2 regions of the Rhodococcus wratislaviensis genome follow, and region 2 is predicted to be linked to the other one. Evidence: riboswitches for the same ligand, from Rfam matches in the RefSeq annotation. Region 2 holds a riboswitch; the other holds the start of a gene.
The links. Region 2 has a riboswitch for glycine ahead of WKC72_RS08285 (DUF5058 family protein). Riboswitches for the same ligand answer to the same signal wherever they lie in the genome.

Region 1 (8,368 bases), 2.2 Mb from region 2:
GGTGTCGGAACCCAATTGTCCACCGCGATCGTCGTCGTGCTGGGCATCCGCATCTTCGGCAACGCGGCCGCGCTCCGGCGACGACTGTTCGGGGCGTGATCGCGGCGTGAGCGGACACGAGGGAAGACACGAACTGCACGGGAACGAACCGGCGACGTCGCAGCGCTCACACGTCGTCTTCGCGCTGCTGGCCGCGCTCCTGCTCGGTGGGCTGGGAATCGCGATCGTGACGCAGGTGAAGAACACCGGGTCCGGCGACACCCTCGACTCGGCGAGCCCGGCGGATCTGCTGGTCGTCCTGGACACGCTGAACCAGCGGGAGGCGGCTCTGCGGCAGGAGATCGCATCGCTGGAACAGACCTTGGCAACGTTGCAACAGAGTGGCAGTTCCGGGGCGGCCCTCGACGAGGCGCAGGCCCGGTTGACGGCACTGTCGATCCAGGTCGGCAGCGCACCGGCCACCGGCCCGGGGGTGACGATGCGCATCACCGACCCCAACAAGGGGGTCGGCTCCGAGGTTCTGCTCGACCTCGTGCAGGAATTGCGTGCCGCCGGCGCCGAAGCCGTCCAGATCCAGGGTGCGGAGGGCCCGCCCATCCGGATCGGCGTCGACTCCTGGGTGTCCGGTTCGGCCGGCGGCGTGTCGGTGGACGGCCGGAAGGTGAACGCCCCCTACGGGGTGGTCGCCATCGGTGATCCGCCGACTCTGGCGGCGGCCCTGAACATTCCCGGCGGGGTGGTCGACACGGTCGCGCGCAGCGGCGGACAGCTGACGATCGAACAATCGCAGCAGGTCACGATCTCCGCCTTGCGGGAGGCGAAACCTCGCCAATACGCTCAGCCCGGAAATTGATCTTCGCATCCGCCCGCGGATTGCCATCGAAAGGAAGCCACTGTGAGTGAGCTCGAAATCCCCGCCGATCGTCGGTACACCGCCGAACACGAGTGGGTCGAGCGGACGGGGCCCACGACGGTACGCGTCGGCATCACCGATTTCGCGCAGTCCCAGCTCGGCGACGTCGTGTTCGTCCAGCTTCCGGCGGTCGACGAGGACGTGACGGCGGGCGAATCGTTCGGCGAGGTGGAATCCACCAAGAGCGTCTCCGACATCTTCGCCCCGCTGACGGCGAAAGTCGTTGCCGCCAATGCCGATCTGGACGGCAACCCGGAACTCGTGAACTCCGCGCCGTACGGGCAGGGGTGGCTGGTGGACCTCGGTGTCGACGACGAGGCGACCCTCGATTCGGCACTGGCCGAAATGCTGGACGCCGCCGGCTATGCAGACATCACGGCAGGATAATTTCCCGAGAACACGCGAAGCGGTAATCGGATAGTTTCGGAAGGTGCCGACAGCCCGGAAAACCGGGTTGCCGGAGAAATCCGCTGTCGGAATACCGGTTCGTAATGTGCTGGCGGCCTGTCTCACTACACGCACCGGCGTGCGCAGGGTACGGTCGATGTTGAACGCATGTGCCGTGTCGGGGCGCAGGTCCGTAGTTTGAATGTGATCGTGGGAGTTTGCACGGAAGTTAATGTGCACGGGAACCGAATTATGTAGTACCGAGTGGCATTGCGTAGTCCAGCGAATCTTGCTGGATGATCGAACTAGGAGGAGAAACGGTGAGCGAGAACGGCAACGACGCGGTCTATGGGGAGACGCCGGCGGAAACCACGTCGGTCTTCCGCGCGGACTTTCTCAATGAGCTCGACAACTCCTCGGCAACCCAGGCCCCGGAAGCTCCGGTGTCGGGTGTGGAGGGACTGCCCGCGGGCTCTGCTCTGCTCGTCGTCAAGCGTGGACCGAACGCAGGGTCGCGCTTCCTGCTCGACCAGCCGACGACGTCCGCGGGACGGCATCCCGACAGCGACATCTTCCTGGACGACGTGACCGTCAGCCGTCGTCATGCGGAGTTCCGCCAGGAGGACGACGAGTTCCAGGTGGTCGACGTCGGCAGCCTCAACGGCACCTACGTCAACCGCGAGCCGGTCGACTCGGCTGTCCTGGCCAACGGTGACGAGGTCCAGATCGGCAAGTTCCGGCTGGTCTTCCTGACCGGACCCCGGACCACGGCCGGTGGCTCGCAGATCGGTGAGACGTCAGCTGGTGCGGGTAGCCAATGACCGCGGTGCGGCAGCAGCAGGCGCAATCGGGGATGTCGATCGGCTCCGTGCTGGATCGACTCCGCCCCGATTTTCCTGATGTGACGATCTCGAAGATCCGATTCCTCGAAGCCGAGGGTCTCATCAGCCCCCAGCGCACTCCCTCGGGGTATCGGCGATTCTCGATCGCCGACTGTGAACGACTGCGCTATGTCCTCACTGCGCAGCGCGATCAGTATCTGCCGCTGAAGGTCATCAAGGAGCAGCTCGAGGCCATCGACAGAGGTGTGGCCACGGTCGGCGCAGGCGATTCTTCGCCGCGCCGGCCGCGCGCGCTCACCGTGGCCCCGGGTGAGGTGTCTCCCGAGGAGTTCCTCACCGACCGTGAGGTGCGGATCAGCCGCGACGACCTGATCTCCCGGGCGGGAATCGACGAGAAGTTCCTCGGCGAACTGACCCGTGGGGGCCTGGTCGTTCCCGGACCGGCGGGGTTCTTCGACGAGGACGCGGTGACACTGGCGCGCACAGCGAGGGCGATGTCCGAGTTCGGACTCGAGGTCCGGCACCTGAGGGCGTTCAAGCTGGCGGCCGACCGCGAGGCAGGGTTGGTCGCGCAGATCGCCGGGCCCGTCGCCAAGGGCCGTGACGCCGGCGCACGTGATCGCGCCGAGGAGATGGTGCGCGAACTGGCCGCGTTGTCCCTCACGTTGCACACCTGCCTGGTGAAGTCGGCAGTCCGGGGTGCGCTCGATCGGTGACGTGCGTTCGCCGACCGTCCCACCTCGGAAGTTCCCAACGACGCTGCGCTCGAACGGCTGTACGGTCGAAGAGCAGACACGAATCGAATAGAATCCTGGTACGGCATTGTGTGCCGCGGACGGACCATTGCAGGGTGGAGGCAGACGCGATGAGCGAAATGCACGTGATCGGAGTTCGTGTCGAGCAGCCCCAAAATCAACCTGTTCTGCTGTTGCGGGAAACCGACGGCGAGCGGTACCTGCCCATCTGGATCGGCCAGACCGAGGCCACCGCTATCGCACTCGAACAGCAGGGCGTCGAGCCGGCGCGTCCACTGACCCACGACCTGATCAAGAACCTGATCGAAGCCTTCGGCCGCACCCTGAAGGAAGTCCGCATCGTCGACCTCCGCGAGGGCACGTTCTACGCCGACCTCGTATTCGACCAGAACACCCGCGTCTCGGCTCGCCCGTCCGACTCGATCGCCATCGCACTCCGGATCGGGGTTCCGATCTTCGCCGAGGAAGCGGTGCTCACGGAGGCCGGTCTGGTCATGCCCGACGAGCGCGAGGACGAGGTCGAGAAGTTCAAGGAATTCCTCGAGTCCGTGTCGCCGGACGATTTCAAGGCCACTGACGGCTGATGTGCACCTGCAGAAAAGCCTCGGGCGCGGTAACGGTTGACGTTCTCCCGGCGCGTTGCGTTGACCCGGTCTCTTCGGAGTCATAGCGTTCGGTGCAGTGATTTTCTGCCCTGCAGATTGTATCGGGCGTACGCTGAGTAGGTTCAGGGTACGGACTAGCTCGATGTCACTGGTGGCGCTTGCGCCGCCCGATGTGCTGCGGCTGTGCCGCGGACACTGGCGACGCGCGTCACAGGCGCACTGATCGTCGGGTTCAGTGCAACATGCGAGAGGGAGTAGTCAGTGGGAGATCGGCCGCAGGAGAATGCGCTGAATCTTGCGCCCGGCGACAACGTTGCCGAGTCCGAATTCAGCTCCGAGGAGATCCAACCGGGCCTCTTCCCGGACGATTCCGTGCCCGACGACCTCGTCGGATACCGCGTCCCCATCGCCTGCCAGATCGCGGGAATCACCTACCGCCAGCTCGATTACTGGGCTCGCACATCCCTCGTCGTGCCGTCCATTCGTGGCGCAGCAGGCTCGGGCAGCCAACGGCTGTACTCGTTCAAAGACATCCTCGTCCTCAAAATCGTCAAGCGTCTGCTCGACACCGGAATATCCCTGCAGAACATCCGAGTGGCCGTCGACCACCTCCGTAAGCGCGGAGTGCGGGACTTGGCCAAGATCACACTTTTCTCGGACGGGACCACGGTCTACGAGTGCACGTCCCCGGAAGAGGTCGTCGATCTGCTCCAGGGCGGGCAGGGTGTCTTCGGTATCGCGGTGAGCGGTGCGATGCGCGAACTGACCGGCACCATCGCCGATTTCCCGGCAGAGCGCGCCGACGGCGGCGAGAGCGAGCAGAGCCCCGAGGACGAACTGGCGTCGCGGCGCAAGAACCGAGCGAGCCGCAAGACAGGCTAGCCCGTATCCGTCGGCGGCGGCGCTGCCTGCGCCGCCATCTGCAGCCGTGACATAGACTGGGCGGTGCGTCGACGCCGTGCGGGAGAGTTCCGGGCACTGCAAGCACAGAAACATCGTGTGTGCGGGAGTTCGGGCGCCGAAGGAGCAACACCTCCCCGTCAATCTCTCAGGCAGACAGGACCGTGCGGGCTCCGACGTCTCTGGAAAGCGGTGGGAGCACCCACCCGCCCACGGGGAAAGGGCCGTCTTCACACGCGAACGACGGTACCGAATCTCTCAGGCGCTCGACTCGAGCAGGCGACAGAGGGGGAGGGACGTTCCGCTACGCGGGGCGTGTCCTGATCCTCCGAACTGCTTGGGAGTTGTCGTGATCGACGCTGGAAGCCGTACATTCGCCGATCGTCATGTCGGCCCGAACGCTGCGGAACTCGCGCACATTCTCGAACTGGTCGGAGCCGATTCGCTCGACGACCTCGCGTCGAAGGCCGTCCCCGCCGTCATCCTGGACGGGGTCACGGGCGGCATCGCCGACGGCCTCGACGCACTGCCCGCACCGGTATCCGAGCACGAGGCGCTCGCCGAACTGTCCGCACTCGCCGCGCAGAACACCGTGGCGACGTCCATGATCGGTCTCGGCTACTACGACACCCTCACCCCGCCGGTCCTGATCCGGAACATCATCGAGAACCCGGCCTGGTACACGGCCTACACGCCGTACCAGCCCGAGATCAGCCAGGGCCGCCTCGAAGCCCTCCTCAACTTCCAGACGATGGTCGCCGACCTGACCGGCATGGAGGTCGCCAACTCGTCGATGCTCGACGAGGCCACCGCCGCCGCCGAGGCGATGACGCTGCTGCGCCGGGCGAGCAAGAGCAAGTCCCCGCGGTTCGTCGTCGACTCCGACCTGTTCCCGCAGACGCTGGCCGTCGTCGAGACCCGGGCCGAGCCGCTCGGCATCGAGATCGTGGTGGCCGACCTGTCCGCCGGCCTCCCGGACGGTGACTTCTTCGGTGTCCTCGCGCAGATGCCCGGCGGGTCCGGTCGCATCGTCGACTACACCGACGTGATCGCCGCCGCCCACGAGCGCGGCGCACTGGTCGCGGTCGGGGCGGATCTGCTGGCGCTCACCCTCCTCACCCCGCCCGGCGAGATCGGGGCCGACGCCTGCTTCGGCACCACGCAGCGGTTCGGTGTCCCGATGGGCTTCGGTGGCCCGCACGCCGGCTACCTCGCCGTGCACACCAAGCATGCACGTCAACTCCCCGGCCGTCTGGTGGGCGTCTCCGTCGACGCCGACGGCGACAAGGCGTACCGACTGGCGCTGCAGACCCGCGAGCAGCACATCCGCCGCGAGAAGGCGACGTCGAACATCTGCACCGCTCAGGTGCTGCTGGCGATTCTGGCGGCCATGTACGCCAGCTACCACGGTGCCGAAGGACTGAAGGCGATCGCCCTGCGCGTGGCGAACACGGCGCGCTCCCTGGCTGCGGCGCTCCGCAAGACCGGGGCCGTCGTCGTCCACGAGCACTTCTTCGACACGATTCTCGTGCGTGTCGACGGCCGGGCGGCGGACGTGGTGGCGAAGGCGAAGGACGCCGGCATCAACCTGCGGCTCGTCGACGCCGATCACGTCGCCATCGCGTGCGACGAGGCCACCACCACCGACGACGTCACACATGTGCTGGCGGCGTTCGGCGGCGAAGGCCCGGTGACCGACGAAGCGGGCACGTCCGTCCCCGACGCGCAGCTCCGCGGATCCGACTACCTGCAGCACGAGGCCTTCACCCGGTACCGCACCGAGACGGCGATGCTGCGCTACCTGCGGGCGTTGTCCGACAAGGACATCGCACTCGACCGCAGCATGATCCCGCTCGGTTCCTGCACTATGAAGCTCAATGCCACCGCCGAGATGGAAGCGATCACCTGGCCCGCGTTCGCCGGGCTGCACCCGTTCGCTCCGACCGGGGACACGCCGGGAATCCTCCGCATCATCAAGGACCTCGAGAACTGGCTCGTGGCGGTCACCGGCTACGACGCGGTCAGCCTGCAGCCGAATGCCGGTAGCCAGGGCGAGTACGCGGGACTGCTCGCGATCCGCAACTACCACCTCAGCCGCGGAGACGACCACCGCGACACCTGCCTCATCCCGTCGAGCGCCCACGGCACCAACGCCGCATCCGCGGTGATGGCCGGGATGCGCGTCGAGGTCGTCGCCTGCCGCCCGAACGGTGACGTGGACCTGGACGACCTGCGGGCGAAGATCGCCGACCATGCCGAGCGCCTCGCGGCGATCATGATCACATACCCGTCCACGCACGGTGTGTACGAGCACGAGATCGCCGACATCTGCGCCGCCGTCCACGACGCCGGCGGCCAGGTGTACGTCGACGGCGCCAACCTCAACGCCCTGGTCGGCCTGGCCCGTCCCGGCCGGTTCGGCGGCGACGTGAGCCACCTCAACCTGCACAAGACGTTCTGTATCCCGCACGGTGGTGGTGGCCCCGGTGTCGGTCCGATCGGTGTGCGGTCCCATCTGACGCCGTTCCTGCCCGGACATCCGCTCGCACCGGAACTCGGCACCGGCGGACCAATCTCCGCGGCCCCCTACGGCAGCGCGTCGATCCTCCCGATCACGTGGGCGTACATCCGGATGATGGGCGCCGTCGGACTGCGCCGGGCAAGCCTGACCGCGATCGCGTCGGCCAACTACATCGCCCGCCGCCTGGACGAGTACTTCCCCGTCCTCTACACCGGCGAGGGTGGAATGGTCGCCCACGAGTGCATCCTCGACCTCCGGCCGATCACCAAGGACACCGGTGTGACCGTGGACGACGTCGCAAAGCGCCTCGCCGACTACGGATTCCACGCACCGACGATGAGCTTCCCGGTGGCGGGCACGCTGATGGTGGAGCCCACCGAGAGCGAGAACCTCGAAGAGATCGACGCGTTCTGCGAGGCGATGATCGCGATCCGCGCCGAGATCGACCGGGTGGGCGCGGGGGAGTGGCCGGTGGACGACAACCCGCTGCGCGGTGCCCCGCACACGGCCGGTTGCCTGGCAGCGGAATGGAACCACCCGTACACCCGTGAGACGGCGGTGTTCCCCCGCGGCAAGGCACGGCCGAAGGTGTGGCCGGCCGTCCGGCGCATCGACGGTGCGCACGGCGACCGCAACCTCGTGTGCTCCTGCCCGCCGATCTCCGCGTTCGAAGGCGCCTGACACAGACGATGCCCGTCCCGCTCACGCGGGGCGGGCATCGCTCGCTCAGTCCTCGCGCACCAGTTCGAGGATCGTGATCTCCGGCGGGGCGCCCACACGCACGGGCGGACCCCACGTGCCCACACCGCGGGTCGTGTACAGGACGGTGTTCCCGATGCGGTCCAGTCCCGTCACCGACGGCTGCTGCAGCGGCACCAGATAACCCAGCGGCCACATCTGCCCGCCGTGCGTGTGCCCCGACAGTTGCAGGTCGACACCGAGGTCGGACGCTTCCAGTGCCTGCCGCGGTTCGTGCGCGAGCAGCACGACGAACGTCGACGGATCGTGTCCGGCGAGCGCGGCGGGAAGATCGGGTTCGTAGGGGGCCGGCGAGGAATAGTCGTGGATGCCCGCGATGTCGATGGTGGCGCCGCCGCGGGTGATCGTCGCGCGCTCGTTGCGCAGCGTCCGGATGCCCAGTCGGTCCCACACGTCCAGCCACCGGCCACCGTCGTCGGCGTAGAACTCGTGGTTGCCGCTGACACCGAACACCCCGAGTGGGGCCTCGAGGTCGGCGAGCGGTTGCAGATCGGGCGATACCTTCGCGACGGTCCCGTCGACCAGATCGCCCGCGATCGCGACGAGATCCGGCTGCTCCGCGTTCACCAGGTCGACGACGCGACGGGTGAAATCGACTCCTCGCGCCGGGCCGACGTGGAGGTCGGACACGAGCGCCACCCGCACACCGTCGAACTCGGCGGGGAGACGTGTCAGCGGCACCCGAA
Region 2 (8,368 bases):
AGTTGTGATTGGCCAAACAGTACACAGGAGCCCCGGGTTTGTCTCCTCGGACCGACGGTCTTGCCAAAAGTCCACGTCGTTTGGCATCCTCGATGCATCTTCGCTCCGACGTGACCGCACACGCCGGGCGACCAGAGCCCAGATGCTTGCAGCCGCAACGGTTGTCGATGTGTGCTCGCTCTCCCCGCTCACCCTTCCCGGTGCCGCGCTGTCCACCGCGCGGGCCCGACGTCGCATACCGACCGGTTTCGACCGGTCCTAGGAGTTCACATGACTGCAGTCCCTGACGGCCGCCGACTGCTCCGCCTCGAAGTCCGCAACGCAAAGACCCCGGTCGAACGCAAACCGTCGTGGATGAAGGTGCAGATGCGGACGGGCCCCGAATACCGGGAACTCGCAGCCCTCGTCGAACGCGAGAACCTGCACACCGTGTGCCAGGAGGCCGGGTGTCCCAACATCTTCGAATGCTGGGAGGACCGTGAGGCGACGTTCCTCATCGGCGGAAGCCAGTGCACCCGGCGGTGCGACTTCTGCCAGATCGACACCGGCCGTCCCGCCGCACTCGATCGGGGAGAGCCCAGGAGGGTCGCGGAGTCGGTACAGACCATGGGCCTTCGATACGCCACCGTCACGGGCGTGGCCCGCGATGATCTGCCGGACGGCGGCGCCTGGCTGTACGCCGAGACGGTGCGGCAAATTCACGACTTGTGCCCGGGTACCGGCGTCGAACTGCTGATCCCCGATTTCACTGCCGACGCCGCGCAGCTACGCGAGGTGTTCGGCACCCGCCCGGAAGTACTGGCGCACAATGTGGAGACCGTTCCCCGGATATTCCGTCGTATCCGGCCTGCGTTCACCTACGAGCGTTCCCTCGAGGTGATCGCGCGGGCTCGGGAGGACGGCCTGATCACCAAGTCGAACCTCATCCTCGGGATGGGGGAGACCACCGACGAGGTGATCGAGGCACTTCGGGACCTCCACACCGCCGGCTGCCAGTTGATCACGATCACGCAGTATCTGCGGCCGTCGGCCCGGCACCACCCGGTGGAGCGGTGGGCGAAACCGGAGGAGTTCGTCATGCTCGACGAGATCGCCCGTGAGATCGGATTCCTCGGCGTCCTGTCCGGTCCGCTCGTGCGCTCCTCCTACCGGGCCGGCCGCCTGCACGCGGAGGCCGTCGCCGCGAACGCCGTTCACTGAATCCCCTTTCTCGTCCGTTCCAGCAAGGAGTTCCCATGTCCACCCGATCTGCAGATGTCGTCATCCTCGGCGGCGGTTCCGGCGGCTACGCGGCCGCCATCCGCTCGGCCGAACTGGGCCGTTCGGTCATTCTCATCGAGGAGAACGAACTCGGCGGCACGTGCCTGCATCAGGGGTGCATTCCGACGAAGGCGCTGCTGCACTCCGCCGAGGTCGCGGACAGTGCCCGCACCGCCTCGCAGTTCGGTGTCGACGTCACGTTCGGCGGTGTCGACCTCGAGAAGGTGCTGAGCTACAAGAACACCATCGTCACCCGACTGCACAAGGGACTGCAGGGCCTCATCGACGCGTACGGCATCACCGTCGTCAACGGCCGTGGACGGTTGGTCGGACCCAACGGAGTGGAGGTCGACGGCGAGTTGATCACGGGCGGCGCCGTCGTCCTGGCAACGGGGTCGTCGCCGAAGACGCTGCCCGGCATCAGCATCGGCGGCCGGGTCGTCACCAGTGATCAGGCGCTCGTGCTGCCCTCGGTCCCCGAGAAGGCGATCATCCTGGGCGGCGGTGTCATCGGCGTCGAATTCGCCAGTGTCTGGTCGTCGTTCGGTGCGTCCGTGACGATCGTCGAGGCGATGCCGCGGCTGGTGCCGAACGAGGACGAGACGATCTCCAAGTACCTCGAGCGCGCATTCCGTCGTCGCAAGATCACCGCGAAGACAGGTGTGCGGGTGACCGAGGTGACGCAGGACGAGAATGCAGTGTCCGTCACGCTCGACTCCGGCGACGTGCTCGACGCCGACGTCGTGCTGGTCGCGGTGGGGCGAGGACCCAACACCGCATCCATGGGGTACGAGGAGACCGGTGTGATGCTCGACAAAGGCTTCGTGGTGACCAGTGACCGACTGCGCACCACGGTCCCGAACGTCTTCGCGGTCGGCGACATCGTCCCCGGTCTCCAACTGGCCCACCGCGGCTTCCAGCAGGGCATCTTCGTGGCCGAGGAGATCGCCGGGCAGCGCCCCGACCCCATCGACGAGACCGGCATTCCGCGGGTCACCTACTCCCACCCCGAGGTCGCGTCCGTCGGGTTGACCGAGACCGCGGCCCGGGAGAAGTTCGGCGACAAGGTCGAGACCGTCACCTACGACCTCGCCGGTAACGGCAAGAGCCAGATCCTGAAGACGTCGGGGGCGGTCAAGCTCGTGGTGGCGCCGACCGGGGTGGTCGTCGGCGTGCACATGGTCGGCGACCGAGTCGGCGAGCTGATCGGTGAGGCGCAGCTGCTCTACAACTTCCAGGTCGACGCCGCGCAGGCGGCGAAGTTCGTCCACGCCCACCCCACACAGGGCGAGGCGCTCGGTGAGGCGCTGATGGCGGTGGCCGGCAAACCGCTCCACGTCCACGTCTGACCCCCATGTGAGTGGCAAAGTGTGCTGGCGCACGCTTTGCCACTCACATGGGGTGTTCGGCATGCGAACGCGCACTGGCGATTTCCGACCAGGAACTGTCGAGTTAACACGCCGGAACGGTGAAGTCATGCTTTCGTAATACGTCTGCGGAACAGTACGTCCCGAGTCAGTTCGATTCGGAACCATCTCGATGGTTTCTCCCTATGAACCTGGCTGGAGAGTTCCGGGACCGCGTCCCGGGCGCCGAAGGAGCAAGTACCCACAAACTCTCAGGCACCAGGACAGTCAGGGTCGGGAACTCTGGAGAGCAGCGTGTCGCCTGTAACGGCACGCTCACCGACGGGGCACGATGACCACTCCCACGAGTGTGTCTCCAAACTCTCAGGTTACGGAACAGAGCGGGTGTCAGCCGAGGTGATCCACCGGATCACCCTCACATCGCTCGAGCAATCGGTTCACCGGTTACTCACTCTCCCTGGGAGATCCATGAATGTGACTGCTAGTGGGACATCCACGAACATCATGGCTGTCGCCAACTCACCTGTTCTCTGGGTGGCCGTTGCCGGCATCTTCGTCGTCATCGTCGTGCAGTCGGCGATCTACATGACCGCGGTCCGCAAGGTGGCACCCGTCGCGGACATGTCGCCGGAAGACATGAAAGTCTCGTTCCGCTCCGGCGCCGTCTCGGCGATCGGACCGTCCCTGGCGGTCTGCCTCGTCGCGATCGCCCTCCTCGCTCTCTTCGGCACGCCCGCGGTGCTGGCCCGCATCGGCTTGATCGGCTCCGCCGCGTACGACGTGTCCGCGGCCAGCATCGCCGCCGACTCCATGGGCGCGAAACTCGGCGCCGACACGTACACCCAGAACGTGTTCGTCGTCGCCTTCTTCGCCATGAGCATCGGCGGCGTGATGTGGATGCTGTCCGCGCTCATCCTCACTCCACTGCTCAAGCGGGGCGACGCGAAGATCCGCACGGTGAATCCGGCGTTGATGGCGGTCGTCCCCTCAGCCGCTCTGATCGGCGCGTTCGCATCGCTGGGCTTTCAGGAACTGACGAAGTCCAGCTACCACATCGTCGCGTTCGCCGCCTCCGCAGTCGCGATGGGGATCTGCCTCTTCGTCGCCCGCACGTTCGGCAAGAGCTGGCTCCGCGAATGGGGACTGGGCATTTCGATCCTCGTCGCCCTCACCGTCACCTACCTGGTCACCTCCTGATTCACGACTCGCACGGAAAGGACTTTTCGATGACTACCGACGAAGCCGTAACAGTGTCCACCGGCGCGCGTGAACTCGCCGAATTCGACAAGACGACATCCCGCTGGGGTCGTATCACGATGATCGCCGGGTTGCTCCTGTCGATCGGTGCGCCTCTGTACCTGGTGTTCTCGGGTGAGGTGGACGTCACGGCGGGCCAGTTGTGGACCGCGTTTGCCGCGGTGGCCGGGACCTTCTTCATCATCTGGCTGGTCGAACCCCTGACCTATTTCCCCATCCTCGGTCCGGCCGCGATGTACCAGGCGTTCATGATCGGCAACATCGCGAACAAGCTGTTGCCCGCCGCGCTGATCGCGCAGACGAACATCGGAGCCAAACCCGGATCCAAGCGGGCCGAACTGGCTGCGGTCCTGGCGATCTGCGGTGCCGCGATGGTGCACCTCGTGTCCCTGGCCGTGTTCGTCGGGCTGCTCGGCACCTGGCTGATCAGTGTGATTCCCGCCGACATCGTGACCGTCACCCGTTCCTACATCCTTCCCTCGGTCCTGGGGGCGGTCCTCGTGCAGGCGATCGTGTCGATGAAGCAGCCCCGGGCCACGGTGGTCGCGCTGCTGGTGGCCGCGATCATCACGTTCGTCGTGGTTCCGGCGATGCCGAGCCTCGCGCTGTCGTCCACCGCCATCGCGGTGATCGTGACGGCGGTCCTCGCCTGGTTCCTCAGGAACAAGAACGACCAGAGCCCTGCCGCGCTCGCGACCATCGAGTAAGAATCGATGCGCGGAGATACGTCACCTTCACCTGATTCGAAAGTAGGCTCCATGACCGACCTGCCGATCGCGCTCACCGACGAGCTGCGGACGAAGATGCACGACCTCTACCGCCACCTGCATGCGAACCCGGAACTGTCGATGCAGGAACACAAGACCGCCGAGCTGATCCAGAGTTCCCTCGTCGCCCTGGGGATCGACACGTTCGTCTGCGGCGGCACCGGAGTGGTCGGTGTCCTGACCAACGGCGAGGGCCCCACGGTGGCGTTCCGCGCCGATTCGGATGGGCTGCCGATCGCGGAGGACACCGGCGTCGACTACGCCAGCACGGCCACCGGACACCTCGACGACGGCACCGAGGTGCCCGTGATGCACGGCTGCGGTCACGACACGCACGTCGCCACCCTGCTCACCGTCGCCGAATTGCTCGCCGGTGCGCGGGAGGCCTGGGCCGGAACGATCGTGTTCCTCTTCCAACCGGGCGAGGAAACGGCGGCCGGCGCCAGGGCGATGATCGAGGACGGCCTGTGGGATCGGGCACCCAAGCCGGAAATCGTCTTCGGGCAGCACGTCGGGCCGATGCTGGCCGGCACCGTGCACGTCACGAGTGGCGACGCGATGGCCATGGCCGATTCGTTGAAGGTCACCGTCTACGGCCAGGGCTCACACGGCTCCCAGCCCCAGGATTCGATCGACCCGATCATCCAGGGCGTCAACATGATCAACCGAATCCAGACCATCGTGTCCCGCGAAGTGCACCCCCTGAAGCCGGCGGTCGTCACGGTCGCGACGTTCCATGCCGGGCTGAAGGAGAACATCATCGCGGACCGGGCCGAGTTCACGATCAACGTGCGCACCCTCGACCCCGAGGTCCGTGAGCAGGTCAACGCCGCGCTGCGCCGCATCATCTACGCCGAGGCCGACGCGTCCGGGGCACCGAAGCCGCTGATCGAGGAGCTGTACACGTTCCCGCGCAACTACAACGATCCCGACGCCACCGCCGATCTCGTCGCCGAGCTGCGGAAGGTGCTGGGCGAGAACAACGTCACGCCGTCGTCGCCGATGATGGGTTCGGAAGACTTCGGCCTGCTCGCCGAGGTGATCGGCGTGCCGTCGGTGTTCTGGATGTTCGGCGGTCACACCACCGACACGCTCGAGAGCGGAATGCCTGTGCCGGTGAACCACTCACCGTTCTTCGCGCCCGTCGCGGAGCCCACCCTGTCCACCGGCGTCCGGGCGGCGATGACGGCGATCCTGTCGAAGGTCGGGATCTAGGCCCTCCGGGCCCGTGAGTGGTTGACGAGTCTCTGCACTCGTTAACCACTCACGGGCGGCGGAGCCGCCTCAGTGGGTGGTCAGCGGTGCGTCCGCGGTGGCGACCACGCCGGTCTTCTCGAAACGCAACCGCGACACGGCGAGTCCGGCGAGAACGAAGGACGCGGCCACGAGGATGTACAGCTGGGTGGGCGACCAGTCGCGGTCGAGTAGGGCGCCCGCGACGATCGGCGACGCGATGGCGCCGACGCGGCCGATGCCGATTCCCCAGCCGACGCCGGTGGCCCGGACGGCAGGCGAGTAGACCGACGGCGTGAGCGCGTACAGCCCGGCGATGCAGCCGTTGGCGAAGACGCCGATCAGGGCGCCGAGTCCGAACGCGATGACGATGGACGCGGTGGCAGGGACGAAGACGACGAGCAGCACACCCGCGATCGCCATGTAGGCGATGAGCACGCGCTTCAGGGCGAAGCGTGCGGACAGCGCCCCGAGCAGGGTGGCGCCGAAGACGCCGCCGAGGTTGAGGAGCACTCCGCCGGTGACGCCCTGGTTCGCGGACATGCCCGCCTCGACCAGCAGTTTCGGGGTCCAACTGGTGACGAAGTAGAACCCGAACATCGCCATGAAGAACGCGAACCACACCAGGAGTGTGCTGCGGCGTCGCTGCGGGGACAGCAGGACGCGCATCGCGAAACCGGCGTCGGCGGTGCCGGCGGCACGCGGTGCGGGCAGCTCGTCGAGTCGCGGCTGACCGGCCCGCTGGGCGAACGCGTTGATCCGGTCGAGGGCGTTGGCCGGTCGCCGGACGAGCAGGAAGTCGATCGATTCCGGGAGCCGGGCGTAGACGACGGGGATGATCGCCGCCGTGCACAGTCCGCCGAACAGGAACACCGAGCGCCAGCCGAGCGAGTTCTGCAGGACGACGGCAATGATTCCGCCGAGGGTGGCGCCGACGGCGTAACCGGTGGAATTGAGGCTCACCGCGAGCCCGCGCCAGCGGTTCGACGCGTACTCACTGGCGATGACGTTGCTGCTGGCGAGGATTCCGCCGATGCCGACGCCGGTGAGGGCGCGGAGCAGTCCGAGTTGCATCGCGTTCTGGCTGACCGCGGACAGCAGCATGCCCGTCGACGCGAGTGCCAGGCACAGCAGGATCATGGCGCGGCGGCCGATGGTGTCAGCCCACGGCGCCAGGAACAGCGACCCCGCGGCCATGCCGAACAGTCCGGCGCTGAGCAGGAGGCCGACGACCGACCCGGACAGATCCCACTCCTGCGACACCGACTGTGCGGTGAACGCCATGACGAGGACGTCGAAGCCGTCGAGCACGTTGAGTAGACCGCAGATGGCGATGGCGCCCCATTGGTAACGCGTCATCGGGCTGCTGTCGATGCGTTCGCGTAGGTCGAATTGCATGCGCTGGACCTGCTCTTCCTCAGAGGTGGGCTGTGATGTGGCTCACGACTCACCTACCGTGGCGGACAGGTCACTCGTTTCCAACTTCGCTTCCGAATGTCGGAATACGAGAAGTGGCGGTCGGACGCGGTGCTGGGCCATCATTTCCCTGTTGACAACTGGAAGGGTCCGGGCGACCGGCAGTGGGCGGAAAGGTCCATGGATGTGACTGGCTCGGGTTTCGGTAATTCCTGGCCGGCGGAACGGTTGTTCGCCGGGCCGGGCGAGACGCGGGAGCGGCTACGCCGCACCGATTGGGCGGCCACGCCGCTGGGGCCCGTCGAGACGTGGTCTGTCGAGTTGCGGGCGGCAGTGCGAACCGTGCTGCCCTCCGAGGTCCCGATGTTGCTCTGGTGGGGGCCTGAGCTCGTGCAGATCTTCAACGAGGCGTACACCCGGGTCCTCGGCGCCAAGTACCCGGCCGCGATCGGTGAACCCGGGGCGCAGTGCTGGGCGGAGATCTGGGACGAGGTGGGACCGCTCGCCGAGCAGGTGATGGCGGGCGGCGCATCCACCTACACGGAGAATCAGCCGCTGTACATGCTGCGGCACGGGTACCTCGAGGAGACGTACTGGACGTTCTCCTACAGTCCGGTGCAGGACGAGGACGGGAACGTCGCCGGGGTCTTCGTGGCGACGACCGACGTGACCGCGAGCGTGCTCGGGGAGCGTCGACTGGAGACTCTGCGGCAACTGGGCACGGTATCCACCGCGGGCGGCGACGATCCGCTGGTCGATGCCTGCCGTGCGGTCGTGCGGGTACTCGGCGCCAGCGGACAAGACGTCCCGCTGGCGGCGATCTATCTCCGCCGCGAGGTCGTCGGCGGTCCCGGGGACGACGCTGCCGAGGACCTCGTGCTCGTCGGTGCCGCCGGGGTGGACGACGACGGCGAGTTCAGGCCCGCCCGGATCCCGGCGACCGACGTCACCCAGCCGGTGGCGACCAAGGCGGTGACGGAGGTGCGGCTGTGCCCGTTGATCGTGACGGGTCACGCGGAGCCGGTGGGCGTGCTGGTGCTCGGGATCAGTCCGTATCGCGCGTTCGAC

Region 1: linked by a shared signal. The riboswitch ahead of gcvP (aminomethyl-transferring glycine dehydrogenase) and the one ahead of WKC72_RS08285 (DUF5058 family protein) in region 2 are both predicted to bind glycine.

Annotation. Positions count from the first base shown of each region.
Region 1 is NZ_CP150488.1:4,016,730-4,025,097, forward strand. Features, by position in the region: gene WKC72_RS18515 (small basic family protein) at 1-99, shown strand, start outside; gene WKC72_RS18520 (DUF881 domain-containing protein) at 107-853, shown strand; gene gcvH (glycine cleavage system protein GcvH) at 896-1,300, shown strand; gene WKC72_RS18530 (FHA domain-containing protein) at 1,597-2,121, shown strand; gene WKC72_RS18535 (MerR family transcriptional regulator) at 2,118-2,858, shown strand; gene WKC72_RS18540 (bifunctional nuclease family protein) at 3,008-3,481, shown strand; gene WKC72_RS18545 (MerR family transcriptional regulator) at 3,764-4,384, shown strand; glycine riboswitch at 4,454-4,577, shown strand; gene gcvP (aminomethyl-transferring glycine dehydrogenase) at 4,752-7,604, shown strand; gene WKC72_RS18555 (metallophosphoesterase) at 7,650-8,368, opposite strand, start outside.
Region 2 is NZ_CP150488.1:1,855,164-1,863,531, forward strand. Features, by position in the region: gene lipA (lipoyl synthase) at 271-1,200, shown strand; gene lpdA (dihydrolipoyl dehydrogenase) at 1,236-2,609, shown strand; glycine riboswitch at 2,813-2,904, shown strand; glycine riboswitch at 2,908-3,008, shown strand; gene WKC72_RS08285 (DUF5058 family protein) at 3,132-3,824, shown strand; gene WKC72_RS08290 (hypothetical protein) at 3,854-4,591, shown strand; gene WKC72_RS08295 (amidohydrolase) at 4,643-5,866, shown strand; gene WKC72_RS08300 (MFS transporter) at 5,936-7,282, opposite strand; gene WKC72_RS08305 (response regulator) at 7,481-8,368, shown strand, end outside.